Regions from separate parts of the Allobosea sp. PAMC 26642 genome, predicted to be linked through region 3. Evidence: predicted binding sites of a transcription regulator. Region 3 holds the regulator's gene; each other region holds the start of a gene.
The links. Region 3 encodes PhoB, which activates phosphate uptake and scavenging genes when phosphate is short. Its sites were predicted from a motif close to TGTCATNNANCTGTCAT; they were not measured.
Positions count from the first base shown of each region.

Region 1: the regulator PhoB is predicted to act here: its motif matches at 2,939-2,955, upstream of ugpB (sn-glycerol-3-phosphate ABC transporter substrate-binding protein UgpB).
Region 2: the regulator PhoB is predicted to act here: its motif matches at 7,446-7,462, upstream of AXW83_RS05180 (alkaline phosphatase).

Region 1 covers NZ_CP014301.1:4,132,819-4,142,653, reverse strand. Annotated here, with positions in the region: gene AXW83_RS19960 (proline racemase family protein) at 1-716, opposite strand, end outside; gene AXW83_RS19955 (carbohydrate kinase family protein) at 733-1,659, opposite strand; gene AXW83_RS19950 (fumarylacetoacetate hydrolase family protein) at 1,656-2,831, opposite strand; gene ugpB (sn-glycerol-3-phosphate ABC transporter substrate-binding protein UgpB) at 3,030-4,352, shown strand; gene ugpA (sn-glycerol-3-phosphate ABC transporter permease UgpA) at 4,509-5,390, shown strand; gene AXW83_RS19935 (creatininase family protein) at 5,390-6,148, shown strand; gene ugpE (sn-glycerol-3-phosphate ABC transporter permease UgpE) at 6,148-6,996, shown strand; gene AXW83_RS19925 (sn-glycerol-3-phosphate import ATP-binding protein UgpC) at 7,088-8,167, shown strand; gene AXW83_RS19920 (thioredoxin family protein) at 8,327-8,968, opposite strand; gene AXW83_RS19915 (protein-disulfide reductase DsbD family protein) at 8,998-9,835, opposite strand, start outside.
Region 2 covers NZ_CP014301.1:1,095,321-1,105,155, forward strand. Annotated here, with positions in the region: gene AXW83_RS05150 (sulfate adenylyltransferase subunit 1) at 1-1,077, opposite strand, end outside; gene cysD (sulfate adenylyltransferase subunit CysD) at 1,077-2,042, opposite strand; gene AXW83_RS05160 (phosphoadenylyl-sulfate reductase) at 1,976-2,746, opposite strand; gene AXW83_RS05165 (FtsX-like permease family protein) at 3,222-4,457, opposite strand; gene AXW83_RS05170 (ABC transporter ATP-binding protein) at 4,454-5,173, opposite strand; gene AXW83_RS05175 (hypothetical protein) at 5,151-5,615, opposite strand; gene AXW83_RS05180 (alkaline phosphatase) at 5,644-7,389, opposite strand; gene AXW83_RS05185 (Orn/Lys/Arg family decarboxylase) at 7,694-9,835, shown strand, end outside.
Region 3 covers NZ_CP014301.1:4,503,208-4,513,042, forward strand. Annotated here, with positions in the region: gene polA (DNA polymerase I) at 1-2,638, opposite strand, end outside; gene AXW83_RS21570 (aldo/keto reductase) at 2,823-3,761, opposite strand; gene phoB (phosphate regulon transcriptional regulator PhoB) at 3,858-4,556, opposite strand; gene phoU (phosphate signaling complex protein PhoU) at 4,683-5,402, opposite strand; gene pstB (phosphate ABC transporter ATP-binding protein PstB) at 5,436-6,236, opposite strand; gene pstA (phosphate ABC transporter permease PstA) at 6,283-7,173, opposite strand; gene pstC (phosphate ABC transporter permease subunit PstC) at 7,185-8,156, opposite strand; gene pstS (phosphate ABC transporter substrate-binding protein PstS) at 8,344-9,369, opposite strand; gene AXW83_RS21605 (ATP-binding protein) at 9,468-9,835, opposite strand, start outside.

The sequences.
Region 1 (9,835 bases), 370 kb from region 3:
CAGAGATTGAAGCTCGTCTCGGACGGCCCGGCCTCGTCGGTGACGATCGTGCCGTAGAGAAAGCCGAGATCGGGTTCGGTCGGATGCATGATCGGCGGCCCGGCCCGCACCGCGTCGGTCATCGCGCTTGCCGCCGCGACGATCTCGGCGATGGGCGTCTCGAAGAGGTCTAGCCCGAAACGAGAGGCCGGCAGGATGCAGTAGAACGCGCCACCATAGGCGATGTCGGTGGTGATGGGCCCGAGCCCCGGCACCTCGACGACACGGTCGCGCGCCTGCACGAAGGCCGGTACGCTCTCGAAAGAGACGTGGCCGACCGTGCCGCCCTCGACCTCGCAGGCGAGCCGCACCAGCCCGCAGGGTGCTTCGATCGCGAGGCGCGTCATCGGCTCGACCGTCTCGACGAGGCCGGCCTCGATCGCGTAACGGCCAAGCGCGATCGTGGCGTGGCCGCACATGGTCGAATAGCCTTCGTTATGCGTGAACAGCACGCCGAACGCTGCTTCCGGATGCGAGGCCGCGATCGGGATCGCGCCATACATCCCGGCATGGCCGCGCGGCTCCAGCATCATCGCGCGGCGTAGATGATCGTGGTTGTCGCGGGCGTCGCGGCGCTTCTCCAGGATCGTCGCGCCGCGCAGCACAGGATAGCCGCCGGTGACGATGCGGACCGGCTCGCCACAGGTGTGATAGTCGCGATAGCTCAGGCGGGTCATTCGAGGTTCTCCACCATCATTGCGAGCGTCGCGGCGGATCGCAGCCCGGTTTGGTGCAGCTGTCGGCAGCCACCTCGCAGGCGAATGCGAGCGCCGCTTCGAGATCGCCTCTGGCCGCCTTGGCCAGCCCCGTCCCGAGCCTGTCTCGCGCCGCAAGCACGGCCAGGAAGCCGCCGATGAAGGTGTCGCCTGCTCCCACCGTATCGGCAACCACGACCGAGGGAGACGGCATAGCGAATGTTCCGGCCGGCCCGTCATGGACTGCTCCGTCCATCCCCCTGGTCATCAGGACGATGCGGGCGCCAAGACCACGCCAGTCCATCGACACTTCGTCGGCCGTCTTGCCGGGGTAGAGCCAGTCCAGATCGTCGAGGCTGACCTTGACGATGTCGGCGCGCGCCACCCGCTGCTCGATCAACCGCGTCGCTTCGTCATGCGGCGGCAACGCCGAGGGACGGATGTTCACGTCGTAGCTGGTGCTGGCGCCCCTTCTCCGGGCGCTCTCGATCAACGCCAGCGTCGCTTCACCCGATGGACCTGCCGTCGCGCCGAAGGAGGCGGCGTGAAGATGGAGGACAGCTTCGGGGCACTCGCGCGGCACGCCGTCGGGTTCGCCGTGAGCGGTGCCGTCGAGATAGAGACCGAAGGCCGGCACGCCGTCCGCTCCCAGCGGCGCGACGATGGCGACGGCACTGGGGCGGTCGCTCGCGACAACGCGCCTATCGTCGATGCCCTCCACCGCCAGAGCCGCGCGAAAGCGCTGCCCAAGCGCATCGGTCGAGAGCGCGCCCGCATAGCCGACATCCGCTCCGAAGCGGGCCAGTGCCAGCGCGGCGTTGAAGCCCGAGCCGCCGAGCACCGCCTCGTAGTGCCGGCCCTCGCCGTCGCGCGGGATGAAATCGCCGATCGCCTCGCCAACGACGAGGATCGCCGGACCGCTCACAGCAATCCGCGCTTCGCCAGATTGCGCATCAGATGCGAGGTGCCGAAGGTCCAGTGCTCGCAGGCGTCGCAGCGGCGCATACGATTGACGAGCGCACCCAGCTCCGGCGCAGCGATGGTGACGATGTCGCCCTGCTTGTGGGTAAAGCCGCCGCCGGGCGTGTCGCGGTCCTGGATCGGCGCGAACATGGTGCCGAGATAGAGCGCCGCGCCGTCAGGATACTGGTGGTTGGCATTCAGCATCTGGCCGGCGAGATCGGCCGGGTCGCGGCTGATCTTCGCGATCGAGGACGAGCCTTCGAGCCGGAAGCCGTCCTCGCCTTCCACCGTCAGCGTCACGGTGGTGTTGCGGACATGGTCGAGCGTGAAGCCGGAATCGAAGAGGCGAATGAACGGCCCGACCGTCGCCGAGGCATTGTTGTCCTTCGCCTTGCCGAGCAGCAGCGCCGAACGCCCCTCGACATCGCGCAGGTTGACGTCGTTGCCGAGCGTCGCGCCGACGATGATCCCTGTCGAGGCGACGATCAGCACGACCTCCGGCTCCGGGTTGTTCCAGGTCGAGGCGGGATGGAGGCCCGCGTCGTAACCGGTGCCGACCGAGGACATCGACGGGGCCTTGGTGAAGATCTCGGCGTCGGGCCCGATGCCGACCTCGAGATACTGGCTCCAGGCGCCCTGCTTGATCAGCACCTCCTTGAGATGCATTGCCTCGGGCGAGCCAGGCTTCAGCTTCGAGAGATCGTCGCCGATCAGCTTGCCGATTTCTTCGCGAATGGCGACGGCGGCGGCCGGATTGCCGCGCGCCTTCTCCTCGATGACGCGCTCCAGCATCGAGACCGCGAAGGTGACGCCGGCCGCCTTCACGGCCTGCAAGTCGAGCGGCGAGAGCAGCCAGGGCCTTCTGGCATCGCGGGCATCGACGGGTGTGTTCGCCAGGATGTCGGCAAGCGGACCGATGGGCGTGCCGCTCGCAGCCTTTGCAGCGCCGGCCGGATCTTTCGCCTCGCACAGGTCGCGCGTCGTCGGAAACGTGCGGCTGATGTCCATCAGCTGGCCCTCGCGCAGGACGACCACGGCGGGGCCTGCAACATCCGGCAGCCAGGCGCGGCCGACCAGTGTCGCGCTTGCGGCATCTGCCGGCAGCGTGTTGGCAGGTGTGAGGGATAGCGACATGGCGGACATCCATCGTCGTGGAAAGGAGGGTGCGGAGAACAGCCGCTTCCGGCGCAATGTGCAAGAGCCGAGAGCGCACATCGCATCATCGAGGACCGTCGTCATTTTGTCATTGAAACGTCACCTCGGCTTCATGCTAGCTTGCGCACCAACGACAAGAGCCACCCAAGACGATGCAGGGTGGAAAGGGAGACGAAGATGACCGTGAAATCGATGATCCTGATGTCCGTCGCGACAGTCGCGATGGCCGCTTCCGCTCCGGCGCTGGCGCAGACCGAGATCCAGTGGTGGCACGCGCTGACCGGCGCCAACAACGATGTCGTCGTGAAGCTGGCCGAGGACTTCAACGCCTCGCAGAAGGACTACAAGATCGTTCCGGCCTATAAGGGCTCCTATCCGGACACGCTGAACGCCGGCATCGCCGCCTTCCGCGCCAATGCCGCGCCGCACATCCTGCAGGTCTTCGAGGTCGGCACCGGCACGATGATGTCCGCCAAGGGCGCCGTGAAGCCGGTCTTCGAACTGATGAAGGAAGCCGGCGAAGCATTCGACCCCAAGAGCTATCTGCCCGCCATCACCGGCTACTATTCGACGGCCAAGGGCGACATGCTCTCGATGCCGTTCAACTCGTCGTCGATGGTGATGTGGTACAACAAGGACGCCTTCAAGAAGGCCGGCCTGAACCCCGACGCGCCGCCCAAGACCTGGCCTGAGGTCTTCGAGGCCGGGAAGAAGCTGAAGGCCGCCGGCTTCGACAAATGCGGCTTCACCAATGCCTGGGCGACCTGGGCCAACATCGAGCAGTTCGGCGCCTGGCACAACATCCCGATCGCCACCAAGGCGAACGGGCTCGACGGCTTCGACACGGTGCTGAACTTCAACAGCCCGCTCTTCCTCAAGCACTGGACCAACCTGGTCGAGCTGCAGAAGGACAAGACCTACGACTATTCCGGACGTACCAACACCGGCGAGGGCCGCTTCACCTCGGGCGAATGCCCGATCATGCTGACCTCCTCGGCCTTCTTCGGCAATGTCCGCGCCAACGCCAAATTCGACTGGGCGAATGCGCCGATGCCGTATTATCCCGAAGCCGCCGGCGCGCCGCAGAACTCGATCATCGGCGGCGCCTCGCTGTGGGTGATGGGCGGCAAGTCGGCTGCCGAATACAAGGGTGTCGCCAAGTTCTTCACCTTCCTCTCGGATGTCGATCGCCAGGTGAAGCTGCATACCGAGTCGGGCTATCTGCCGATCACCAAGGCGGCCTACGAGAAGGTCAAGGCCTCGGGCTTCTACAAGGACAAGCCCTATCTCGAAACGCCGCTGCTCGAGCTCAACAACAAGGAGCCGACGGAAAATTCGCGCGGCCTGCGTTTCGGCAGCCTCGTCCAGATTCGCGACATCTGGTCCGAAGAGCTGGAAGCGGCGCTGAACGGCCAGAAGACGCCCAAGGCGGCGCTCGATGCCGCCGTCGAGCGCGGCAACCAGATGCTGCGCCAGTTCGAGCGGACCGCGTCGCGCTGACCCCCTCCTGTCGTTCCGGGGCGGCCCGAATGGGCCGAACCCGGAACCCACGACTGGGCGGAACCTTCAGGTTGCGCCTTTGACAACTCTCACCCGGTCGTGGGTTCCGGGTTCTTCGCTACGCGAAGCCCCGGAATGACACGAGCAGTGCTTGCCATGCAGAAGAACGCCTACTTCACTGGATTGACGGTCCCTCTCCTGCTGCTGGCCCCGCAGCTGGTGATCACCGTGCTGTTCTTCTACTGGCCGGCGAGCCAGGCGGTCTGGCAGAGCTTCCTGCTTCAGGACGCCTTCGGCACCTCGACCGAGTTCGTCTGGTTCGAGAACTACCAGCTGCTGTTCTCCGATCCCGGCTATCTCAAGGCTTTCTGGAACACCGCGATCTTCTCGTCCTTCGTCTGCGTCCTGTCGCTTGGCCTGGCGCTGCTCTTCGCCGTGATGGCCGACCGGCAAATCCGGGGCGCCGAGATCTACAAGACCCTGCTGATCTGGCCCTATGCGGTCGCGCCGGCCGTGGCCGGCGTGCTCTGGCTCTTCATGTTCGATCCGTCGCTCGGGATGCTGGCGCGCGGGCTGTCCAATCTGGGCATCGCATGGAATCCGCGGCTGAACGGCAACGACGCGATGCTGCTGGTCATTCTGGCAGCGACCTGGAAGCAGATCAGCTACAATTTCCTGTTCTTCCTCGCCGGCCTGCAATCGATCCCCAAGAGCGTGATCGAGGCCGCCGTGATCGATGGAGCGCGGCCCTGGCGGCGCTTCTGGACGATCGTCTTCCCGCTGCTCTCGCCGACGACCTTCTTCCTGCTCGTCGTCAACATCGTCTACGTCTTCTTCGACACCTTCGGCATCATCGACACCGTCACCGGCGGCGGCCCCTCGGGCCAGACCGAGACACTGGTCTACAAGGTTTATTCCGACGGCAAGGGCGGCTCCAATCTCGGCGGCTCGGCGGCGCAGTCGGTCATCCTGCTGATCATGGTGATCGGCATGACGGCAGTGCAGTTCCGCTTCATCGAGCGCAAGGTGAGCTACTGATGGCCTCGGTGCTGTGGAGCGAACTCACCGCCGAAGAACTGCGCGCCAGGGCTGCGGCCGACGCCGTCGTGGTGCTGCCGGTCGCCTCGATGGAGCAGCACGGGCCGCATCTGGCCGTCGGCGTCGATACCATCCTGTGCGGGGCGGTCTGCAAGACGGCCGCCGAGCGCGCCGGGGATGTCGAGGTCGTCGTGGCGCCGACGCTGTGGTGCGGCATGGCCGAGCATCACATGGCCTTCGGCGGCACCTTCACCTTCGACATCCCGACCTATCGCGCGGTCCTGCTCGCCCTGCTGAAAAGCATCGAGCGGCACGGCTTCCACCGCGTCGTCATCGTCAACGGCCATGGCGGCAACATCGCGGCCCTCTCGGCCTTCCTGCCGGACTTCGCGAGAGAGACGAAACTGCGCATTCTGGCGACAACCTATTTCCTGCTCGCCCAGAAAGACATGGCGCCGACGATGCAGGACCAGACCAGCGTGATGCATGCCTGCGAGGTCGAGACTTCGATGATGATGGCGTTGGCGCCCGATCTCGTGCGCGAGGATCGCCTGAGCGAGGCGTTCGGTATGCGCGATGCCGACCCGGCCGCCTTGATGGCTCCCACCGTCGTGCGCTATCGCCCGTTCCGGGACATGACGCAGACCGGCGTCATCGGCGATGCCCGCCGCGCCACACCCGAAAAGGGACGAACCTTCATCGACGCGTCGGCCGATGCGCTGGTGCGGCTGTTGCGCGAAACCGGAGGAACGGCCTGATGGTCGAGGACCGCCGCCTGGGCGACATCATCGCCTACATCATCCTGACGATCGGCGTGCTGATCGTCGCCTTCCCGGTCTGGCTCACCTTCGTCGCCTCGACCTGGGATGCGTCCACCATCATCAACGGCCAACTGCCGCTTTATCCGGGACCGTATTTCTTCGAGAACTACTACAAGATCCTCTTTGTCGGCACCTCTGGCACGACGCGCGAACCCGTCGCCGGCATGATGCTGAATTCCTTCATCATGGCGATGGCGATCGCGCTGGGGAAAATCCTCATCTCGGTGCTGTCGGCCTATGCCATCGTCTATTACCGCTTCCCGTTCCGGATGGCGGCGTTCTGGATCATCTTCGTCACGCTGATGCTGCCGGTCGAGGTCCGCATCTTCCCGACCTTCAAGGTCGTCTCCGACCTGCGGATGCTCGACACCTATCAGGGGCTCGCCATCCCGCTGATCGCGTCGGCCACCGGCACGCTGCTGTTCCGGCAGTTCTTCATGACCATCCCCGACGAACTGCTGGAGGCCTCCAGGATCGACGGCGCCGGCCCCTTCAGGTTCTTCAAGGACACGGTCATCCCGCTCTCGATCACCACGATCGCGGCGCTGTTCGTGATCCAGTTCATCTATGGCTGGAACCAGTATCTCTGGCCGCTGCTGGTGACGACCAAGGACTCGATGCAGACCATCGTCATCGGCATCAAGAAGATGATCGTTACCTCCGACGCCCTCACCGAATGGCAGCTCGCCATGGCCACCGCCATGCTGGCGATGCTGCCGCCCGTCCTCGTCGTCGTCCTGATGCAGCGGCTCTTCGTCAAGGGCCTGGTGGAGACGGAGAAGTAAGTTCGGCAATGGGCAGTCGGCAGTAGGCAGTCGAGCGCCCATCCTTCCAACCCGACTGCCTACTGCCGATTGCCTACTGCCCAGGAATCCCATGGCCCAGGTCACCCTCACCAACGTCAAGAAGGTCTATTTCGGCGGCGTCGAAGCCGTGAAGGGCGTGTCCTTCGACATTCCCGATGGCGGCTTCTGCGTGCTCGTCGGCCCGTCCGGCTGCGGCAAGTCCACGCTGCTGCGCATGGTGGCGGGTCTGGAGACGATCTCGGCCGGCGAGGTCTCGATCGGCGATCGCGTCGTCAACGAGATCGGGCCGGCGGAACGCGACATCGCCATGGTCTTCCAGAACTACGCGCTCTACCCGCATATGAGCGTCTACGAGAACATGTCCTATGGCCTGCGCAATCTCGGCACCCCCAAGGACGAGATCGACAGGCGCGTGAAGGAAGCCGCGCGCATTCTCGCCATCGAGCCGTTGCTCGACCGCCGCCCGCGCCAGCTTTCGGGCGGTCAGCGCCAGCGCGTCGCCATGGGCCGCGCCATCGTGCGCAAGCCGCAGGTCTTCCTGTTCGACGAGCCGCTTTCCAACCTCGACGCCAAGCTGCGCGTGCAGATGCGTGTCGAGATCAAGAAGCTGCAGCGCGCGCTCGGCGTCACCGCGATCTACGTCACGCACGACCAGGTCGAGGCGATGACACTGTCGGACAAGCTCGTGGTGATGAATGGCGGCCAGGTCGAGCAGATCGGACTGCCGGCCGAGGTCTACAAAAAGCCCGCCAGCAAGTTCGTTGCGACCTTCATCGGCTCGCCGCCGATGAACATCCTGCCCGGCACGATCGACGGCCCCGGCATCGTCGCGCTCGGCGATGCGATCCTCGAGGCGCGCGACCTGCGCGAGGATCTGACGACGGGGTCCGCCGTCGAGGTGGGCCTTAGGCCCGAGGATGTCGAGATCGCCTCGGAGGGCGCCGCCGGCTCGCTGCCCTTCGACGTCGAGTTCATCGAGGAACTGGGCGCGACGCAGCTTTTCCACGGCCAGTTGTCTGGCCTGCCCTTCGTCATGCAGGCGGCGACCGACGTCGTCTCGGCCAAGCCCGGCCGTCTGTGGATCACGGTCGACCCCGACCGGGTGCACGTGTTCGACGTGACGACGGGTGCAAGGCTGGGGCGGACGTAAGCTCGCTGCCGCTCGACAAAAACTTGCCGTCATTCCGGACAAGCGGCGAAGCCGCGCCGATCCGGAATCCATCGAAGGGCATTGCGCTCTACGATGGATTCCGGGTCTCCGCTTCGCTGCGCCCGGAATGACGGCGCGTATGAATGCAGTCGTTGGTCCTTACGAGACCGGCGCGTACTTCACCGCGCAGCCATAGGACTTCGTGCTCGCCTCGCTGACCGGCTTGCCAGCCTTCAGCTCGGCTACGGCCTGCCGGACATAGCTCTTGGCGCCGGTCAGGCTCGCGGCGCTAGAGGACGGCTTGTCGTCGATCGCGCCCATATAGGCGAGCGTCCCCTTCGGATCGACGATATACATGTGCGGCGTCGTCGTTGCGCCATAGGCGCGGGCGACCTTGCTGTCGGGGTCGAGCAGCACGGCGGCAGGAGCGGCGTCACGCTTGGCGGTCAGCTCCTTGGCCATGGGTCCCTCGACATGGCCCTGCTCGCCGATGGGCGAGGAGATCACCGAGAGCCAGACGACGCCCTCCTTTGCCATGTCCTTCTGCAGGCCCTGCATGGTGGCGCTGTTGTAGTGCTTCCGGACATAGGGGCAATCGTGGTTGGTCCATTCCAGGATCACGGTCTTGCCGGCGAACTCAGCAAGATTGCGGGTCTTGCCGTCGGCGTCGATGGCCTGGAAGGCGGGGGCGGGCGCCCCGACCTTGGCGGCGCCTTGCGCCAGAACAGGGCCAGCTGCGAATGCGAGACTGGCAAAAGCGAGGCCGGCGATGAAGGTCTTGCAGGTCTGATGGGCCGTCATGGTGCGTCTCCTCCGGTTTGGGGTGAAGTTCAAGGCCGGTTCGCGACCGTCTTGAGATCGAGCCCGGCCGCGCGCCTTGCGGCCGTGATCAGCGAGTCGGGTGTCAGCAGTTGCGGCAGGATCTCGGCCTGACCGTCGCGCTTGCCCGGATAAAACAGATAGAGCGGCACGCCGGCCCGGCCCTGCTCTGCCAGCGCCTGGGCGATCGCGGAATTGCGGTTGGTCCAGTCGGCCTTGAGATAGGCGACCTTGAGTTCGGCGAAGGCCTCCTTGACCTCCTGCCGCGAGAGCGCGACGCGCTCATTGGCCAGGCAGGTGATGCACCAGGCGGCGGTGAAGTTGACGAAGACCGGCCGCCCTTCCGCCTGCAGCGCCATGACGCGCTCGGGCGTCCAGACCTGCGTATCGGCGGCGCGCGCCTCGCTCGTGGCGCTCGGCACCGCGCTCTGCAGCACGAACCAGCCCGCGCCGAACGCTGCGACGACGCCGAGAGCCGAACCGATGAGACGGGCCCGGCCGGAGTCGCGCGACACGCCCGACAGCCAGACGATGAAGCCCGCCGCCAGCACCGCGACCAGCGCCGCCAGCACGCCGCCCGGACCACTCTGTACCGAGGCGACCCAGATCAGCCAGATCGCGGTCGCAAACATCGGGAAGGCGAAGGCCTGTTTCAGGACGACCATCCAGCGGCCCGGCTTCGGCAGTAGCCTCAGCAGCCCCGGCGCGAAGGAGAGCGCAACGACGGGCAGCGCAAAACCCAGCGCCAGCGCCATGAACACGGCAAGCCCCAGCGCAGGCGGCTGCGTCACCGCATAACCCATCGCCGCGCCCATGAACGGCGCCGTGCAGGGCGTGGCGACGACGACC
Region 2 (9,835 bases), 2.1 Mb from region 3:
GTAGCGGTTGCCCAAAGCGAGCGGCGCCTCGCCTGTCCAGAGCAGGCGCGCGTTCAGGCTGCGTCGGACCGGGGGACGCCGTGCCGCATCGACGATCAGGTCCCCGCGCGAAACGTCGATCTCGTCGGCCAGGGTTACGGTCAGGGCTTGGCCGGCGGAGGCGTGCCCCACTTCTCCGGCGGGGGCCAGAATGCGCGCGATGCGGCTCGTGCGGCCTGAGGGCAGGATGGCGACGGCATCGCCCTGCTTTAGTTGCCCCAGCGCGAGATTGCCCGAATAGCCCCGAAAGCCGGAATCGGGTCGGTTGACCCATTGCACCGGCAACACCGCGCCCTCATGGACCCGGCCCGAAGCCTCGACCGAGACGTTTTCCAGATGGGCCAGCAAGGGCTCGCCGCGATACCACGCCATCGCCGCCGACGGACTCGTGACATTGTCGCCGTTGCGCGCCGAGACCGGGATGAAGCTGATCTGTGTGAAGCCAAGTTGAGCGGCGGCGGCGCGATAGTCGGCGCTGATGAGCTCGAAGACGGCCCGATCGTAGCCGACCAGGTCCATTTTGTTGACCGCCACGACGACATGGCGAACGCCGACGAGCGACACGATGAACGAATGCCGCAGCGTCTGCCTGAGCAGGCCGAGCCGCGCATCGACCAGGATGACGGCGAGGTCGGCGGTCGAGGCGCCGGTCGCCATGTTGCGGGTATACTGCTCATGGCCGGGCGTGTCGGCGACGATGAAGGCGCGTCTCGGCGTCGAGAAATAGCGATAGGCGACATCGATGGTGATGCCCTGCTCGCGCTCGGCCGAGAGCCCGTCGACGACCAGCGCGTAGTCGACTTCGTCGCCTTGCGTGCCGAACTTGCGGGAATCTCGCTGGAGAGTGCCGAGCTGGTCGTCGAAGACCGCCCCGGTCTCGAACAGGATGCGGCCGATTAGCGTCGACTTGCCGTCATCGACGGAGCCGCAAGTGAAGAAGCGCAGCAGGGAGCGCGGCTCGATCCCGTCGTCATTGGCCGGGCCGTCGTCCGGCCGCGCCGCTTCGTTGGCGCGCTGCCGGGCCTTGAGGGCACTCATCAGAAATAGCCTTCCTGCTTCTTCTGCTCCATCGAGCCGGTTCCATCATGGTCGATGATCCGGCCCTGTCGCTCGGAACTCTGCGACGCCCGCATCTCGGCGATGATGTCGGTCAGATTGGTTGCATCGCTTTCGATCGCGCCGGTCAGCGGGTAGCAGCCCAGCGTCCGGAAGCGGACCATGCGGGTTTCGACGACCTCGCCCGGCAGCAATGGCAGGCGCTCGTCGTCGCGCATGATCCAGGCATCGCCGCGGCGAAGCACGGGACGGGGGGCGGCGAAGTACAATGGCACGACGGGGATGCCTTCGAGCGCGATGTAGTCCCAGACGTCGCGTTCGGTCCAGTTCGAGAGCGGAAAGACGCGGAAACTCTCGCCCGCCCTCTTGGCGGTGTTGAACAACGACCAGGGCTCCGGCCGCTGGTTCTTTGGATCCCATCGGTGGTCGGCGCTCCGGAGCGAGAAGACGCGTTCCTTCGCGCGCGTCTTCTCCTCGTCGCGGCGGGCCCCGCCGAAGGCGGCGTCGAACCGGTATTTGTCGAGCGCCTGCTTCAGCCCTTGCGTCTTCATCACATCGGTATGGATGCGCGAGCCTGACGAGACCGGGTCGATGCCGGCCTTTACGCCATCCTGATTGATATGAACGATCAGCTCCAACCCGAGCCGGCGCACGGTTTCGTCGCGGAACGCGATCATCTCGCGGAATTTCCAGGTCGTATCGACATGCAGCAGCGGGAAGGGCGGCTTGCCGGGGGAGAAGGCCTTCATCGCCAGATGCAGCAGCACGGCGGAATCCTTGCCGATCGAATAGAGCAGCACCGGATTGTCGCAGGTCGCCACGACCTCGCGCAGGATGAAGATTGCCTCGGCTTCGAGGTTCTGGAGATGGCCGGGCGCGATCACAGCGCGACCTCCGCCGTGCGCGTGCGGACGAGCCGGCCGTCGTCGCCGACATGCAGGCCGCATTCCTTCGCCGCATCCTGCTCCCACCACCAGCGACCGGCACGCTCGGACTCGCCTGGAACGATAGCGCGTGTGCAGGGCGCGCATCCAATCGAGACGAAGCCGCGCGCGTGCAGCGGGTTGACGGGCACGCCGAGGTCTTGGGCAACCAGACGGGCCTGCTCGCGGCTCCAGTCGTGCAGCGGGTTGATCTTCGTCAGGCCACGCTGGAGATCATGTTCGATGAAACCGGTCGCCGCTCTCGCCTCTGACTGGCCCGCGCGCAAGCCCGTGATCCAGCCGGCAGCTCCTGCCAGCGCCCGGTCCAGGGGGGCAAGCTTGCGCAGGAAACAGCAGCGCTTGCGCGCTTCCTGCGAGGCCTTGAAGCCGTTGATACCCTGTTCCCGGACCATGCGCTCGACCGAGCTCGCATCCGGCAAGAAGGCCGAAACGCTGAGGCCGTAGCGCCGTTCCGTCTCCGACCAGAGATCATAAACCTCCGGAAACAGGCGCCCGGTATCAAGCGTCGCGAAGGAAACCTCTCGCGCCAGCCCTGCCTCCGCGATGAGGTGCGTCAGAACCTGATCTTCGAGCCCGAAACTGGTCGTGAAGATGAGACGACCCGGGACGTCCGCACGCGCACGCCGCAAGCGCCCGATGACCCGGTTCGGGGCTGACGGGTCTGATGCGGTTTGGGCTGTTTCGTCGGTTGCGGCCACTTTGGCCATACGGCTTCATTCGCCGAGAATGTCGGCGCCTTTGGTATCTGAGATGATGGATCAAGGGTGGCCTGCTACACCGCAGGGTGGCGCGACATCATCAACATCGCGAGGGATGCAGACCCTTCGAAGAATGAGGGAGACGTGTTGCAACCAGGTCGATGAAGGCGATCACGAAATGTCCCCGGGACTGGAGCCCACGATGTCATCGTGATGCTTTCGGCAGTAGTAGCGCGGCGCAGAACTGCTTCGACAAATCCCGCGATCGATCCATCACCGTGAAATCGACCCCTCAAATGTCGTCGATCGCGAGGGTCGGGTCAACGAAAGCGGTTTTCAAAGATCGCAGACAAAAGGGAAAGATAACCTCCCGGCCCCGCCGCTCTCGACGGTATTCGTCTTGCCTGCAGAAGCCATTGGCCGAGGCGTCCGTCATCGAAGCGGTGCGGCGCCGGCTGGTGGCCGGTTCCGGCGATGATGGACGTCAGCCCCGCAGTCCTGTTCCGATCGGGCTGGTGAACGACGCGAGCGCCGGCAACAGGCTGAGGAGAGTGCCGACACAGAACAGCAGGCCGATTTGCAGAAATTCGGGCTTGCCGAGCGAGATCGCGAGGTGAAGACCGGTTTCCGCTTCGACCAGCTGCGACAGCACCGAAGCGGCTGCGCCGCCGAGCAACAGGCCGGCGGCGCAGCCGAACGCCATCAACGCGGCCATCCCGAGCCAGATCACGAGCAGGACATAAAGCCGGGGCGCGCCCATGGCCCGCAGCACGGCATAGCGTCGCCGGCGCAGCCCCGTCACCGCGATGAGGAGAAGCAGGATCGCGGCGAAGACCAAGGTCGCGTTCAGCGTCGAGGCCAGGATGAGAACGCCACGCGCATCGCCGAGTGCCCGATAGAGTCCCACCAGCACTTCGGCGGGGAAGAACGCCATCGTCCCGCCCTGGCGATACTGGCTGCGCAGGGCGTAGGCTCCGGCGACGCTGCGGGGCTTGACGACGATCGCCGGCACGCCGGGTATGGGGGCTCCGTCGAAGGGCGGGCCGATCGTCTCCGTCCCGGTCGCGTGTCCGTTGCCGAGGCCGTGGACTTCCCAGACGCTTTCGATGGGCACCAGGATCGCGCGATCCCACGGCGATCCAAGTCGCGGCAGGCGCCCGACGACGGTGTAGTCGTGGCCGGCATGGCGATGACCCGCCTCGTCGGCATCCTCCTCGCCGGGCTTGTGCGCCTGTCCCGCGACGCCATGCGATGGCGTGATGCTTTGACCAAGGCGATAGTCCACATCGGCGCCGACGACAGCCTCGCCTTCGGCGGAAAAGAGCCGGCCCTCGTTCGGCGCGATGCGGCCCCAGCGTGTGGCGAAGGCCGCTGTGGTGCCGATGATCGGATAGCCGCGGGTGACGTCTCCGAAGGCGATCGGCGCGAAGCCGGCGACGCGCTCGTCGCGGGCCAGCGCCCCGAGAACGCTCCCCTCGACGAGCGGGATCGCGTCGAGCTGCAGATAGACGGTCGACATCAGCAGCTGCGCCTGGCTGCCCGGAGCACCGATCAGCAGGTCGAAATCGTCGGCGGCCGCCGCCGAACTCTGCCGTAACGCGCGTTCCTGCGCCCCGATCGCCACGCCGATCGCCACGGCCACCGCCACCAGCGCGACGATCGCGGCCGCCGTCCAGCGCAGCGCACGCAGATCGGCAAGGACCATTGCAAATGGATTCATGCGGCCGCGTCCCACAGCTGCGTGGCGGTTGCGATGTCGAGCCGCCGCTCCATCCGCGCCAGCAGCGCGGCATCATGCGTGGCGCAGATCAGCGTGGCCCCGGCCTCGCGGGCGGCATCGACCAGCAAGGCTCCGACCTCGTCGGCATGGGCTGCATCCAGGCTCGCCGTCGGCTCGTCGGCGAGGATCAGGGCGGGGCGCCGGCAGACCGCGCGCGCGATCGCGACGCGCTGCTGTTCGCCACGAGAAAGCACGCCGGTCCTGCGGCGCAGATCGGTGAGGCCCATGCGCGCGGCGACCGCCGCCGCCTGCTCCCGTTCCTCCCGGCCGACCCGCCACGATGAGAACGTTGCGGGCAGGGTGATGTTGGCGAGGATGTCGAGTTCCGGGATGAGGTGGAAATCCTGGAAGACGAAGCCGAGCGTTGCGAGACGCCAGCGGTCGCGAGCGCCGGCCGGCAGCGCAGAGAGTACGGTCTCGCCCCAGGCGACCGTGCCCGTACCCGGCACGATCAAGCCGGCGATCAGGTGCAGAAGCGAGGTCTTGCCCGAGCCTGAAGGACCGCGCAGCCCGATATGGGTGCCTGCAGGCACGGTCAGTTCGGGAATGTCGAGGACCCGAAACGGGCGCCCGTCGCCGCCGCGATGGTCGAGAGTGACGGCGGAGAGCCGGAGCGCTCTGGCGGCAGCTCGTTCAGGCGAGGGTGAAGCTGGCATCGACGAGTCTGATCTGGCTGACGAAGCCGGTATCGCGATCCGTAGCCGAGCCGATCTCCAGCCGGCCGGCCACGACGACCTTGCGGCCGGCGCTGACCATCGGCGTTATCTCCTTCATGAAGACGACGACGATATCGACCGGCCAGTCGGCGTCCGACTGGCAGAACGGGCAGATGGCCAGCGGCTCGCGCGTCAGCACGAAGAAATGGCTTTCCGGCTTCAGCGGCGGCGCCATGTAGCCGGTCAGGCGAACCGGCTGTCCGCGCAGCGCGACGACCCGGTCGGAGAATTGAAAGCCGAGTACGCCGAACGATTTGTAGAGGCCGTCGAAGGTGATCATGCCGGAATCGGCCGCGAGGGCCTTCCCGCAAAGCGTTGCCGCCGCGAGACCCATCAGGGTCGCGCGGCGGGTGGTCAGCGTATGACGGCGTTGCCGCTGCATCCTTCGTTCCTGTCGGCGGCCGGCCGGCTTACTTGCCGCCCAGGGCCAACGCCTCCGCCATAACGCGGAAGACGTAGGTGTTGGGCTTGTGGCCGCGGAACTTCTCGGCGCCGGGGCCCATTGCGGTCAGCAGACCGTCATCGGCCGAATGGACACCGGAATTGGCGTCGAAGGGCAGGTTGCCGGCCTTGCGGGTTGCGAGCGGGCCGGTGCAATCGCCCTCGTTGGCGACATTGGTCTTGCCGTCGGCGCTCTTCACCGCCGGCACGCGCTCGCCGTTCATGAAGGGGCGGCCGGTGTCGCAGGTGTCGGGATATGTGCCGAAGACGACAGCCAGCCGGCGCGAGGTGTTGACGTCGGTCGGGTAGCCGTCGGCATCGAGAGGGCCGTAATTCGGCGGCTTCGAGTCGGCGTAGGTGCCGAGCTTGTCGCGCAGGAGCTGGCCGGGGCGCTCGTCGTCATAGGTGCCGACGAGCGAGACCGCATGGGTGTGGTCCGGCACGACGATGATCAGCGTGTCGTTGCGCTCGCCTGCGAAATCCTTGGCGATCTTGACGGCGTTGTCGAGCATGATCGTGTCGAACACCGCGCGCTCCCAGTCGAGCGAGTGGCTGTACTTGTCGATACGGCCCGATTCCACCATCAGGAAGAAGCCGTCCTGATTGCCCTTCATCATGTCGATCGCGGCCCTGGTCTGCTCGGCGACGTCGGGCTGGTCGGGAAACTTCGAGATGCCGCCCTTCTTGGCGATGCGCAGGTCGAAGGCGCCGTCGATGTTGGAGGTGTTGTAGAGGCCGAGCAGCTTCTTGGCGCCCGAGGCGGCGGCCGCGTTCATCTCGGTTTTGGTGGTGGCGATGGTGTAGCCGGCGGTCTTGAACTGCGCGATGAAGTCGAGATCGTCGGTGCGCTTGGAGCCCGGCGTCGACTTGGGCAGGAAGTTCGGCGAGCCGCCGCCCATGATCACGTCGGGCTGCACCTCGTGGAACATCTTGACGATGTCGTTGTAGTCCGAGCGGCGGCGGGTATGGGCGACCATCGAAGCCGGCGTCGCGTCCTCGATTTCGGCGTTGGTGACGACGCCGACGGTCATCCCGCTGCGGCGCTTGATCAGCTCCGCGATGGTTTCTACCTTGGGATGGTCGAGCGTCAGTGCGTTCTTGGCGCAATAGACGCCGAGCGCATTGACGCAGGATTTGTGGCCGGTGGTGTAGGCATGGGCGCTGTTGGCGCTGTCGGTGACGACCGAATCGTTGCCGGAAGTCGAGATCAGCGCCATGTTGGGCATGTCGTCGATGGCGAGTTCGCCATTATAGCGGCCTTCTTCCCAGCCCTTCGACATGATGCGCGCGGCGGTGCGATGCGCGATCGACATGCCGTCGCCGACGAAGAGGATGACGTTCTTGGCGCGGCGCGGCTGGGCGGTCGCGAAGACCTCCCACTTGACCGTCGCCTTTTTGGTGCCTTGCGTCGCCTCGACAACATAGTTGCCGGCCGGCAGCGTCGCGCCACGCAGCCAGAGGGCCGAATGCTTCTGGCCTTCCTCGTTCTGCATGAAGGCCGTCGCCTTGCCGAAAATCTCGGCGGGTGCCTTGCCGTTGATCGTCACGGCGACGTCGGCCGAGGTCGGCGCGTCGGGAAACTCGACCTTGAAGTCGAAGCGCGAGCCCTCGAGGATTTCGGCGCGGTTGATCGGATAGATCGTCTGCGCGGCCACCGGCGCGGTTGCAAGGACGGCTCCAACCGCCGTCGCGTGCCAAATCGTTTTCAGTTGCATCCCCACCTCCGATGATCCGTGATCCTATGGATGGGGCGAGCTAGTTGCAGCCGCGCATGACACTATGGCGACGGTAGGGGAGTCGATCGGCGAAGTGCCGGCATTCATGTCAGTGTGTCCCATTACCGTCCACCGCCGCGTCTGGTCGTCGGGGGCCGTCCAAGCTGCAAGCAGGTTCGTGCCGATGCTGGATCTGCGGACGCCTGCTCGTCGCCAAGCTGCATCTTGTCACATGATCGCGCCGAAAGTCGCCTTGTTGTCATGTGACTCCCTGAAACCTCGCACCTCATTCAGCGGAGTCGAGATGGACTATTTCAGGCGCTTCACCTTCCTGTTCGCGACGCCGAACTTCGATGCGGAGGATCTCGAGGGAATCCGCTTCCATCAGATCGTCGACGAGATCGAACGCTCTGGCTTCGAGGTCGTGAAGGCCCGCAAGCTCGAAGACGCCGAGATCGCGGTGCAGACCGATGCCGCCATCGGCTGCATGGTCGTCGATTGGGGCAAGAAGGGCCTGGAAGGCAAGACGGCGTCGCTCATCAACCTGATGCGCCGGCGCGGGCTCGAATTCCCGATCATCCTGCTGATCCGCCGCAAGCGTTTCGAGGATGTGCCGGTCGAAGTGCTCGATTTCATCGACGGCTACATCTTTCTGTCCGAGGAAACCCCGCCCTTTATCGCCAAGAGCCTGATCAGCCGCCTCAAGCAATATGCCGAGACGCTGAAGACGCCGTTCTTCGGCGCGCTCGTCGATTATGCCGAGGAGGGCAACCACCTCTGGACCTGTCCGGGCCATAATGGCGGCGTGTTCTACAGCCGCAGCCCGATCGGGCGGGTGTTCATGGAGCATCTCGGCGAGGCGGTCTTCCGCGACGACCTCGACAATTCCGTGCTCGATCTCGGTGATCTGCTGACCCATGAGGGTCCGGCCCTCAAGGCCCAAAAGGAAGCCGCCCAGATTTTCGGGGCGGAGAAGACCTATTTCGTCCTCAACGGCACTTCGACCTCCAACAAGGTCGCGCTGGCCGCGCTGGTGACGGATGGCGATCTCGTGCTGTTCGACCGCAACAACCACAAGGCCGCTCATCACGGCGCGCTGCTGATCGCCGGCGGCATCCCGGTTTACATTCCCACGGTCCGCAACGCCTGGGGACTGATCGGCCCGATGCGCTGGGACAGCTTCGACGAGGACGCTCTTCGCGAGCGCATCCGGACCAATCCGCTGGTCAAGGACCCCGAGGCCTGGAAGAAGCCGCGCCCGTTCCGCGTCGCCGTGGTCGAGCAGTGCACCTATGACGGAACGATCCACAGCGCGGAGATGATCCTCCAGCGCATCGGGCATCTCTGCGACTACATCATGTTCGACGAGGCCTGGGCCGGCTTCATGAAGTTCCACCCGCTCTATGCCGGGCGCTTCGCCATGGGGCTGAAGGATCTCGGGCCCGATTCGCCGGGCATCATCGCGACGCAGTCGACCCACAAGCAATTGGCGAGCTTCAGCCAGGCCTCGCAGATCCACATGAAGGACCGGCATATCAAGGGCCAGAAGCGCCGCGTCGAGCACCGCCGCTTCAACGAGAGCTTCATGCAATATGCCTCGACCTCGCCCTTCTATCCGCTCTTCGCCTCGCTCGATGTCGGTGCGCAGATGATGAAGGGGCGCTCCGGCGAAGTGCTCTGGGACGATACGATCCGGCTCGGCATCGAGCTCCGCAAGAAGATCCGTGCCGTCAGGCGCGAGTTCGAGGAGAAGGAGGCGCGGCCCGAGCGGCGCTGGTTCTTCGAGCCCTTCGTGCCCGACCGGGTCTCGATCCCCGATGCCGCGCGGCCCGGCGGCGTGCATGACGTCGCCTGGGAGATGGTCGCGACCGACCAACTCGCGAGCGACCCGGCCTATTGGCAGCTCGCGCCCGACGCGGCCTGGCACGGTTTTGCGGGGATGGCGGCGGGCTTTGCCATGACCGACCCCAACAAGCTGACGCTGCTGACGCCCGGCTTCGATCGCGCGACGGGCGCCTACACCGAACACGGCATCCCGGCGCCCGTCGTCGCCCAGTTCCTGCGGGAGAACCGCATCGTCGCCGAAAAGAACGATCTCAATTCGCTGCTCTTCCTGCTGACGCCAGGCGTCGAAGCGAGCAAGGCCGGGACGCTGATCAGCGGGCTCGTCGCCTTCAAGAAGCTCCACGACGAAAACGCCCTGCTCGAAGACGCCATCCCGGAGTTCTATCGGCGCAGGCCTTCGCGATACGAGGGCGTGCGCCTGCGCGATCTCTGCGGTCAAATGCACCGCTTCTTCCGCGACGCCGATGTCAGCGGGTTGCAGGCGAAGCAGTTCTCGCCCGAGCACCTGCCGGAGATGGCGATGTCGCCCCATGATGCGGCACGCTGCCTGACCCGCAACGACGTCGATTACCTGCCGATCGACACCATCGCCGGCCGCATC
Region 3 (9,835 bases):
GGATGCCGGGGAAGCGCTCGAAATATTTGCGGATATAGGCGCTCGCCTCTTCGCGCCCGATGCCGAGCTGGTTGGCCAGGCCAAAGGCCGAAATGCCGTAGATGATGCCGAAATTGATTGCCTTGGCGCGCCGGCGCACCTCGCTCGGCATCCCGGCGACCGGCACGCCGAACATTTCGGACGCCGTCATCGCATGGATGTCGATCCCGTCGGCGAAGGCCTGACGCAGCTGCGGGATCTCGGCGATATGGGCGAGCAGGCGCAATTCGATCTGGCTGTAGTCGGCCGAGATCAGCTTGTGGCCTTTTTCGGCAATGAAGGCCGTCCTGATCTTGCGGCCGGCTTCGGTGCGGATCGGGATGTTCTGCAGGTTCGGCTCTGAGGAGGAGAGCCGGCCGGTCGTCGTCGCGGCCAGGGCGAAGGAGGTGTGCACCCGCCGGGTCTGCGGGTTCACATAGGCCGGCAGGGAGTCGGTGTAGGTCGATTTCAGCTTGGCGAGCTGGCGCCATTCCAGGATCTTCGAGGGCAGCGGATGGCCCTGCTCGGCGAGGTCCTCGAGCACGCCCGCACCCGTTGCCCACTGGCCGGTCGCGGTCTTCTTGGCGCCGGCGAGCCCCATCTTGCCGAACAGGATGTCGCCAAGCTGCTTGGGTGAGCCGATCGTGAATTTCTCGCCTGCGATCTCGTAGATTTCGTCTTCGAGCCGCGCCAGAGACTGCGCGAACTCGCCCGACAGCCGCGACAGGATCTGCCGATCGATTGCAATGCCGCGCGCCTCCATGCGGGCAAGCACGCCGATCAAAGGCCGCTCCAGCGTCTCGTAGACGGTGGTCCTGCCCTCGGCCGCAAGCCGGGGCTTCAGCGCCCTCCAGAGCCGGAGCGTCACGTCGGCATCCTCGGCGGCATAGTCCGTCGCCTTGTCGAGCGCGACTTTGTCGAAGCTCACCTGCGCCTTGCCGGTGCCGGCAACCTGGCCATAGGTAATTGTCTCATGGCCGAGATGCAGCTCCGACAGCCTGTCCATGCCATGCGAATTGCTGCCGGCATCGAGCGCGTAGGAAATCAGCATCGTGTCGTCGATCGGCGCCACCACGAACCCGTAGCGCTGCAGCAGCACGAGGTCGTATTTGATGTTTTGGCCGACCTTGAGCACGCCGGGATCGGCGAGCAGGGGCTTCAGCGCCGCGATCGCATCGTCGAGCGGAATCTGCCCTTCCAGCATGCCGCCGCCGAACAGATCCGTGCCGCCGCGATGCTGCAGCGGGATGTAGCAGGCCTTGTCGGGCGCCACCGCGAGCGAAATCCCGACGAGATCGGCCTGCATCGCGTCGAGCGCACTGGTCTCGGTATCGAGCGCAACGACCCCAGCCTCAAAAGCCCAGCCGATCCAGCGTTCCAGATCGGCAAGCGTCCGCACGCATTCATAGCTCGCGCGGTCGATCTTCTGCGCCAGCGCCTGGTTCTTGCGCGCGGCGGCGAGGTCGGCTGGGGTCGACGCGCCGTCGGTCGCGGGTGTGGCCGCACCGGGCTGCGTCACCGCCGCACTGGCGGCCAGCGAGAGCGACGGCCCGGTGCCCGCCGCATCGGCGCCGACATAAAGCGCCTTGAGTTCGGCCGCACGGGAGCCTCCGGGCGCCAAATCCGCATCGGCCTCGATCGCCGAGACATCGGCCTCGTAAGCCTCGCCCACCCGCTTGGTGATGGTGGTGAATTCCATCGCCTTGAGGAAAGCGATCAGCGGCGCCGGGTCGGGCTGGCTCAGCGTCAGATGTGACAGCGGCGTCTCGACCTTGACGTCATCGACCAGGCTGACGAGCCGGCGCGACATCAGCACCTTCTCGACGATCTCGGGATTGGTCAGCGTCTCGCGCCGCTTGGGCTGCTTGATCTCGCCGGCGCGCGCCAGCAGCGTATCGAGATCGCCATATTCGCCGATCAGCTGGGCTGCCGTCTTGATGCCGATGCCGGGTGCGCCGGGCACATTGTCGGTCGCATCGCCTGCGAGCGACTGCACATCGACCACGCGGTTGGGCATCACGCCGAAATACTCGACCACCTCCGGCTCGCCGATCTTGCGCTCGGGCCTGAAGCCGGCACCCTTCTTAGCGTCGCCGGAGGCGGGGTCGTACATCGCCACGCCCGGACCCACGAGCTGCATCAGATCCTTGTCGGCCGAGACGATCAGCACGTCGGCCCCGGCCTCGCGCGCCTGCCTTGCATAGGTCGCGATCAGATCATCGGCCTCGTAGACATCCTGCTCGACCGGGATCAGGCCGAAAGCCCGCACCGCCGCGCGCATCAGCGGGAATTGCGGGATCAGGTCCGGCGGCGGCTCGGAGCGGTTACCCTTATAGGCCGGGTAGATCTCCTTGCGGAACGAGTTCTCCGACTTGTCGAAGATGATGGCGAGATGCGTCGGTTTCACCCCGAGCACGCCGTCCTTGACGAACTGGAAGAGCTTGGTGGCAAACAGCCGCACCGCGCCCGAGGGCAGCCCGTCCGAGCGGGCATTGTATTTCCGGTCCTGGTTGATCGACTGGAAATAGGCCCGAAAGATGAAATTCGAGCCGTCGACCAGGAAGAGATGGTCGCCGGGCTTGAGGTCCGGGGCGGCGGCGTTCGGGGCTGTCTCGCTCATGGCGCGGACCATAAGCAACCGGCGCCGGGCGGTCTATCGCAGAGGCGGCGCGATCCGCAAGAAGCTGTCAGGAGTGGCCATGGCGTCCTGCTCGGGCTTGACCCGAGCATCTCTTCGACAGTGCCTTCTCGTCCTGAGATTCTCGGGTCTGCGCTTCGCGTCGCCCGAGAATGACGGTAGCGCCCTATTTCGTGATCGTATCGATCTCGGCCAGATCCTCGGGCGACAGCACCCAGTCAGCTGCTTTCACATTCGCCGCGATCTGCTCTGGCCTGGTCGCGCCTGCGATCACGCTGGAGACCACCGGCTGGGCCGCCAGCCAGGAGAAGGCGAGCTCGACCAGCGTCCGGCCCCGCGACTCGCAGAAATCCGCCAGCTTCTCGGTCTTGTCCCAGTTGGCGTCGGTCAGGACTTCCGCAGCGCGCGGCGCCTCGCGCGTCATGCGCGCGCCCTCCGGCAGTGGGGCGTTGCGCTTGTACTTGCCGGTGAGAAGGCCGTTGGCCAGCGGAAAATACGGCAGGAGCCCCATGCCGTAGTGACGGGTGGCGGGCAGCAGGTAGCTCTCGGCCCCACGCTTGAGCAGGCTGTACTCGTCCTGGCACGAGGCGAAGCCGGTAACGCCCAGATCGCGCGCCGTCCAGGCGGCATCCGCCACCTGCCAAGGCGCGAAATTCGAGCAGCCGATATAGCGCACCTTGCCCTGACGGATCAGGTCTTCGAGCGTCCGCAGCGTCTCCTCGATCGGGGTCAGCGAGTCGGGCCGATGAATCTGGTAGAGGTCGATCCAGTCGGTCTTCAGCCGCTTCAGCGAAGCCTCGACCGCGTTCATGATGTAGTGCCGCGAGCCGCCCTTCATCGTGCCGGCTTCGTTCATGTCCATGCCGAACTTCGTCGCCAGCACGATGTCCTTGCGGCGCGCGCCGAGCAACTGGCCGAGCACGGTCTCGGAGCCGCCGCGATTGCCGTAGACATCGGCGGTATCGAACAAAGTGATGCCGTTCTCGATCGCCGCATCGACGACCTTGCGTGCCGCGTCGTCATCGATCCGGCCGCCGAAATTATTGCAGCCGAGGCCGACGAGCGAAACGCGAAGGCCGGAGCGACCGAGATTGCGGGTGAGCATGGGAAAGCGTCCTTCATGGCGAATGATGCAAGGGACCAGACCCGGACGCCGTTCGCAATCGCCATGGACGCAGGGCCGCCGCGCGACGCGAACGCCTCACCCCCGAGCGAATGTCTCGTCGAAGGCGTAGCCGGCGCCGCGCACGGTGCGCAGCGGGTCTTTCGTATTATCCGGCGTGATCGCCTTGCGCAGGCGTCCGACATGGACGTCGACAGTGCGCTCGTCGATATAGACGTCGCGGCCCCAGACGGCGTCGAGCAGCTGAGCGCGCGAATAGACCCGGCCCGGCGCCTGCATCAGGAATTCGAGCAGCCGGAACTCGGTCGGTCCCAGATGCAGCTCGGAACCCGAGCGGCGCACGCGCCGCGTCGTGCGGTCGAGTTCGAGATCGCCGGCTGCCAGCAGCCCCGCGACGTGGCCCGGCTTGGCCCGGCGCAGCAGCGCCTGAATGCGCGCGATCAGCTCGGGCAGAGAGAACGGCTTGACGACATAGTCGTCGGCCCCGGTGGCGAGACCGCGCACCCGCTCGGTCTCCTCGCCGCGAGCCGTCAGCATGATGATCGGCACGCGCTCGGTGTCGCGCCGCGCCCGCAGGCGGCGGCAGAGCTCGATGCCCGACAGGCCGGGCAGCATCCAGTCGAGCAGCACGAGATCGGGCGTGTTGTCGCGCAGGTGCAGCTCCGCATCGTCCCCGCGCGCAACGCTGTCGACCTCGAAGCCCTCGGCTTCGAGATTGTAGCGCAGGAGCAGCGTTAGCGGCTCCTCGTCCTCGACGATCAGGATGCGTGCGGGCATGGCGGGTTTCCAGATGTTGGGCGGTTCCCTGCGCGTCATTCTCGGGATTGACCCGAGAATCCCTCACACCAGAACCCTCTGGTGTCCGAGATGGTCGGGTCAAGCCCGACCATGACGCGACGGGTGTCAGCTCCCGAGCACTGCCTCGACGCTGATATCGGTCGTGTCGAGCTTGGGCCGGTTCAGGTCCAGCGACTCGCCGGTGACGAGATAATGGATCGTCTCGGCGATGTTGGTGGTGTGGTCGCCGATACGCTCGACGTTCTTGGCGCAGAACAGCAGATGCGTGCAGAAGGTGATGTTGCGCGGATCTTCCATCATGTAGGTCAGCAACTCGCGGAAGAGCGAGGTGTAGAGCGCGTCGATCTCGCCGTCGCGGTGCCAGACTTCCATCGCCTTCTGCTCGTTCCCAGCGGCATAGGCGTCGAGCACGTCCTTGAGCTGGGCCTGGACGAGGCGGCTCATATGCTCCAGCCCGACCACGGCGCGGTGCGGCGGCTGGAACTGGCCGGAGATGGCCACGGCGCGCTTGGCGATGTTCTTGGCGAGATCGCCGACGCGCTCGATGTCGGAGGCGATGCGGATCGCCGAGATCAGTTCGCGCAGATCGTTGGCGAGCGGCTGGCGGCGCGCGATGGTCAGCACGGCGCGTTCTTCGACATCGCGCTGCAGGTTGTCGAGGCGCTGGTCGGCGCTGATCACCTTCTGGGCCAGCGCGGTATCGCGGCGCACCAGCGCCACGGTGGAATCGCCGAGCATACGCTCGGACATCCCGCCCATCTCGGCAAGGCTGCGGCGCAGCGCTTCAAGTTCGGCGTCGTAGGAGCGGACGATATGGTCGGTCATCGGCGTGTGTCCCTGTGCAGAGCGGAGTTCGATTCAGCCGAAGCGGCCGGTGACGTAGTCCTGCGTCTGCTTCTTGGCGGGGTTCATGAAGATGGTGTTGGTCGGAGCGAACTCGATCACCTCGCCGAGATACATGAAAGCGGTGTACTGCGAGATGCGCGCCGCCTGCTGCATGTTGTGGGTGACGATGACGATGGTGAAGTCGGTCTTCAGCTGCTCCAGCAGATCCTCGATCTTGCCGGTCGAGATCGGGTCCAGCGCCGAGGTCGGCTCGTCGAACAGGATCACCTCGGGCTTCTGCGCAATGGTGCGCGCGATGCACAGGCGCTGCTGCTGGCCGCCAGAAAGGCCCATGCCCGACGCCTTGAGCTTGTCCTTGACCTCATCCCAGAGCGCGGCGCGGCGCAGGGCGCCCTCGATGCGGTCGTCGAGCTCGGATTTCGGCGGCTTCTCATACAGGCGGATGCCGAAGGCGACGTTGTCGTAGATCGACATCGGGAAGGGTGTGGGCTTCTGGAAGACCATGCCGATGCGCGAGCGCAACTCGTTGACGTCGATGTCGTTGGAGATGACGTTGCGGCCGTCGAGCATGATCTCGCCCGTCGCGCGTTGCTCCGGATAGAGCGAGTAGATGCGGTTGAAGATGCGCAGCAGGGTCGACTTGCCGCAGCCCGAGGGGCCGATCAGCGCCGTGACATGGCGGTCGCGGAAGTCGAGGTTGATGCTCTTCAGAGCCTTGTGCTCGCCATAGTAGAAATCGAGGTTCTTGACCGCGATCCGGACGGGGGCATCGGCGTCGAGCGATTGCGGGCTCAGTTCAAGAGTCGAAAGCATCGACAGGTTCCTTCAGATCGGACGCGACGGGTCTTGGCGTCGGCTTTTACTTGGAGCCGCGCACGATGCGGCGGGCGATGATCGAAAGCAGCAGGATCGAGACCGTGATGATCAGCGAACCGGCCCAGGCGAGCTCCTGCCAGTTCTCATAAGGAGCAGAGGCGAACTGGTAGATCGTCACGGGCAGGTTGGAGACGCCGCCCTTGAGCGTGGGCGAGAACCAAAAATTGTTGTTCAGCGCGGTGAAGATCAGCGGCGCGGTTTCGCCGGCGATGCGGGCGAGTGCCAGCAGGATGCCGGTGACCATGCCGGATTTCGCCGCCCGCCAGGTGATCGAGGTGATCACGACAGAGGGCGGCGCGCCGAGCGCCGAGCCTGCCTCGCGCAGCGGACCGGGCACGAGCCGCAGCATGTCCTCGGTGGTGCGCACGATCACCGGGATCGCGATGATGCCGAGCGCCACGCCGCCGGCCCAGCCGGAATAGCCGCCCAGCGGCTCGACCATGATGACGTAGACGAACAGGCCGATCAGGATCGACGGTGCCGAGAGCAGGATGTCGTTGATGAAGCGAATCAGGTCGGCGAGCTTCGAGCCCTTGCCGTATTCGGCGAGATAGGTCCCTGCCAGAACGCCGATCGGCGTCGCCACGACGATGCCGAGGAAGGTCAGCACGATCGAGCCGACGATGGCGTTGGCGAGACCGCCGCCCTCGGAGCCGGGGCCGGGCGTGACCTGGGTGAAGGTCGCGACGGACAACCCGCCGATGCCCTTCACGATCAGCATTCCGAGGATCCAGAACAGCACGAAGATCGCCAGGAAGGTGAAGCCGGTGGCGATGACGCGCATCAGCTTGTCGGCGGTGCGGCGCGACTGGCGGACGCGGCCCCATTCGGCATGGGGAAGGGCGCGGACGGTGGACGGTGTCGTCAGGCTCATGACCAGCTCGCTCAGTAGGCTTTGACGCGCGACACGAGGATGCGCGCAATGACGAGGACGACAAAGGTGACGAAGAACAGGATGCAGCCGAGCGCGATCAGCGCGTTGAGCTGCAGGCCCATGGCCTCGTTGAATTCATTGGCGATACGCGAGGCGATCGTCGAGCCCGGATCCATGATCGAGGCCGAGAGGCGGTTCGCATTTCCGACGACGAAGGTCACGGCCATGGTCTCGCCGAGCGCGCGGCCCAGCCCCAGCATGACCGCGCCGATGATCGAGACGCCGGCCTGCGGGACAAGCACGTGGCGCACGACCTCCCAGGTCGTCGCGCCGATGCCATAGGCGCTCTCGCGCAGCACGGAGGGGATCTGGTCGAGCATGTCGCGGGTGATCGAGGCGATGAAGGGGATGATCATGAAGGCGAGGATGATGCCCGCCGTCAGGATGCCGAGCCCCGAGGGCGAGCGCGAATACAAAACCGTGCCGACGATCGGTAGTCCCTCGACGATGTTGGAGAGCGGAATTTGCACATAGGCCGCGAACAGCGGCACGAAGACGAACAGGCCCCACATGCCGTAGATGATCGAGGGCACGGCGGCGAGCAGTTCGATCGCGGTGGAGACCGGCTGCTTGAACCAGGGCGGCGCGAGCTGCGTCAGGTAGACCGCGATGCCCAGGGACAGCGGCACGCCGATCACCAGCGCCAGGAAAGCGGTCGACAGCGTGCCGACGATGGCAGGCCAGGCGCCGTACTGGTCGTTCTGGGTGTCCCAGACGCTCGAGGTGATGAAGCCGATGCCCATCTCGCGGAAGGCAGGCCAGCCGCCGACCACCATCGAGAACATGATGCCGGCGAGCAGCACGAGCACAAAGAGTGCCGAGAGGAAGCTCGCATTGCGGAAGATGATGTCGAAGGTGCCCTTGGGCGTCTTGCGCTGGATCGGCGCAGCCGGGATGTCCATTTGGTTTGTCACGGCTGTCATCCGTGGAACTCCGGTCAAAGCAAAACAAATCGAGGCAAGAAGAAGCGAGGCGGGGAGAGGCGAAAGCGATCGTTATCTCTGGATCGAACCCTCATCCCGAAGAGCGGGTATGAAATAAACCGCTCCTCGGGATGAGGGTCGAGAGAGGCGAAGCGGGATGAATCCCGCTTCGCCCTTGGATCGACGATCAGAAGATCGGCTTGCCGGCCGGGTCGGTGACGCCCTTCCAGGCGTTGCGGACCTGATCCTTGACGGCGGCCGGAAGCGGCACGTAGTCGAGGTCGAGAGCGAGCTTGTCGCCGTTCTTGAAGGCCCAGTCGACGAACTTCAGCGCGGCCTGCACTTCTTCCGGCTTCTCCGGCTTGGCGTGGACGAGGATGAAGGTCGCGGCTGTGATCGGCCAGGCCTCGGCGCCCTTCTGGTTGTTCAGCGAGATGCCGAAACCGGGAGCCTCGTTCCAGTTGGCGTTGGCGGCGGCGGCCTGGAAAGCCTTGTCGTCGGGCGCCGGGAAGTTGCCGTCCGCGTTCTGGAGCAGCGCGTAGTTGAGCTTGTTCTGCTTGGCATAGGCGTACTCGACATAGCCGATCGAATTGGCGACCTGCTTGACCGAAGCCGAGACGCCTTCATTGCCCTTGCCGCCGATGCCGACAGCCCACTGGACCGACTGGTTGGCGCCGACCTTGGACTTCCACTCGGCCGAAACCTTGGAGAGGTAGTCGGTGAAGACATAGGTCGTGCCCGAGCCGTCCGAACGGTAGACGGGGTTGATGTTGGCGTCGGGCAGGGTCACGCCGGCATTGAGCGCGACGATCTTGGGGTCGTTCCACTTCTTGATGTCGCCGAGATAGATCGCGGCGACGATCGGGCCGGTCAGCTTGAGCTTGCCGGCTTCGACGCCGGCGACGTTGATCGCGGGGACGACGCCGCCCATCACGGTCGGGAACTGGATCAGGCCGTCCTTGGTCAGGTCCTCGCCCTTGAGCGGGGCGTCGGTCGCACCGAAGGCGACGGTCTTGGCCTTGATCTGGCGAATACCGCCGCCAGAGCCGATCGACTGATAGTTGAGACCGATATTGGTCTCTTTCTTGAAGGCCTCGGCCCACTTGGCATAGATCGGGAAGGGGAAGGTCGCACCGGCGCCGGTGATGTCGGCGGCCTGGGCGATGCCCGACAGGCCGACGGTCGCCGCCGCGAGAATGAGAATTTTGCGCATTGAGGGGTCCTCGTTGGGTCGCAAGTTTCAGCGCCCCGTCAGAACACCCTCAGTATGACAGGTGCATGACATTCCGTCATCAAAGCTGTCACAAACCGTTATGCGGTGTTGCGGGGCTGCGTCCCGAAGCGCGGCAAAATCGCACGGAATGTCGCGCCTTGCCCCAGCGAACTCTCGATCGTCAGTCGTCCGCGATGGCGCAGGACGATGTGCTTGACGATGGCGAGCCCCAGCCCCGTGCCGCCCGCCTCGCGGCTGGCGGCGGTATCGACCCTGTAGAAGCGCTCGGTCAGGCGCGGCAGATGCTCGGGTGCGATGCCCGGCCCATCGTCCCGCACGCTGACGCTGGCCTCTGCGGGCCCGCCGAGCACCTCGATCGCGACCTCGCCGTTTGCCTTGCCGTATTTGATCGCGTTCTCGACCAGGTTTTCCATCAGCCGCAACAATTCGTCGCGATCTCCTGCGA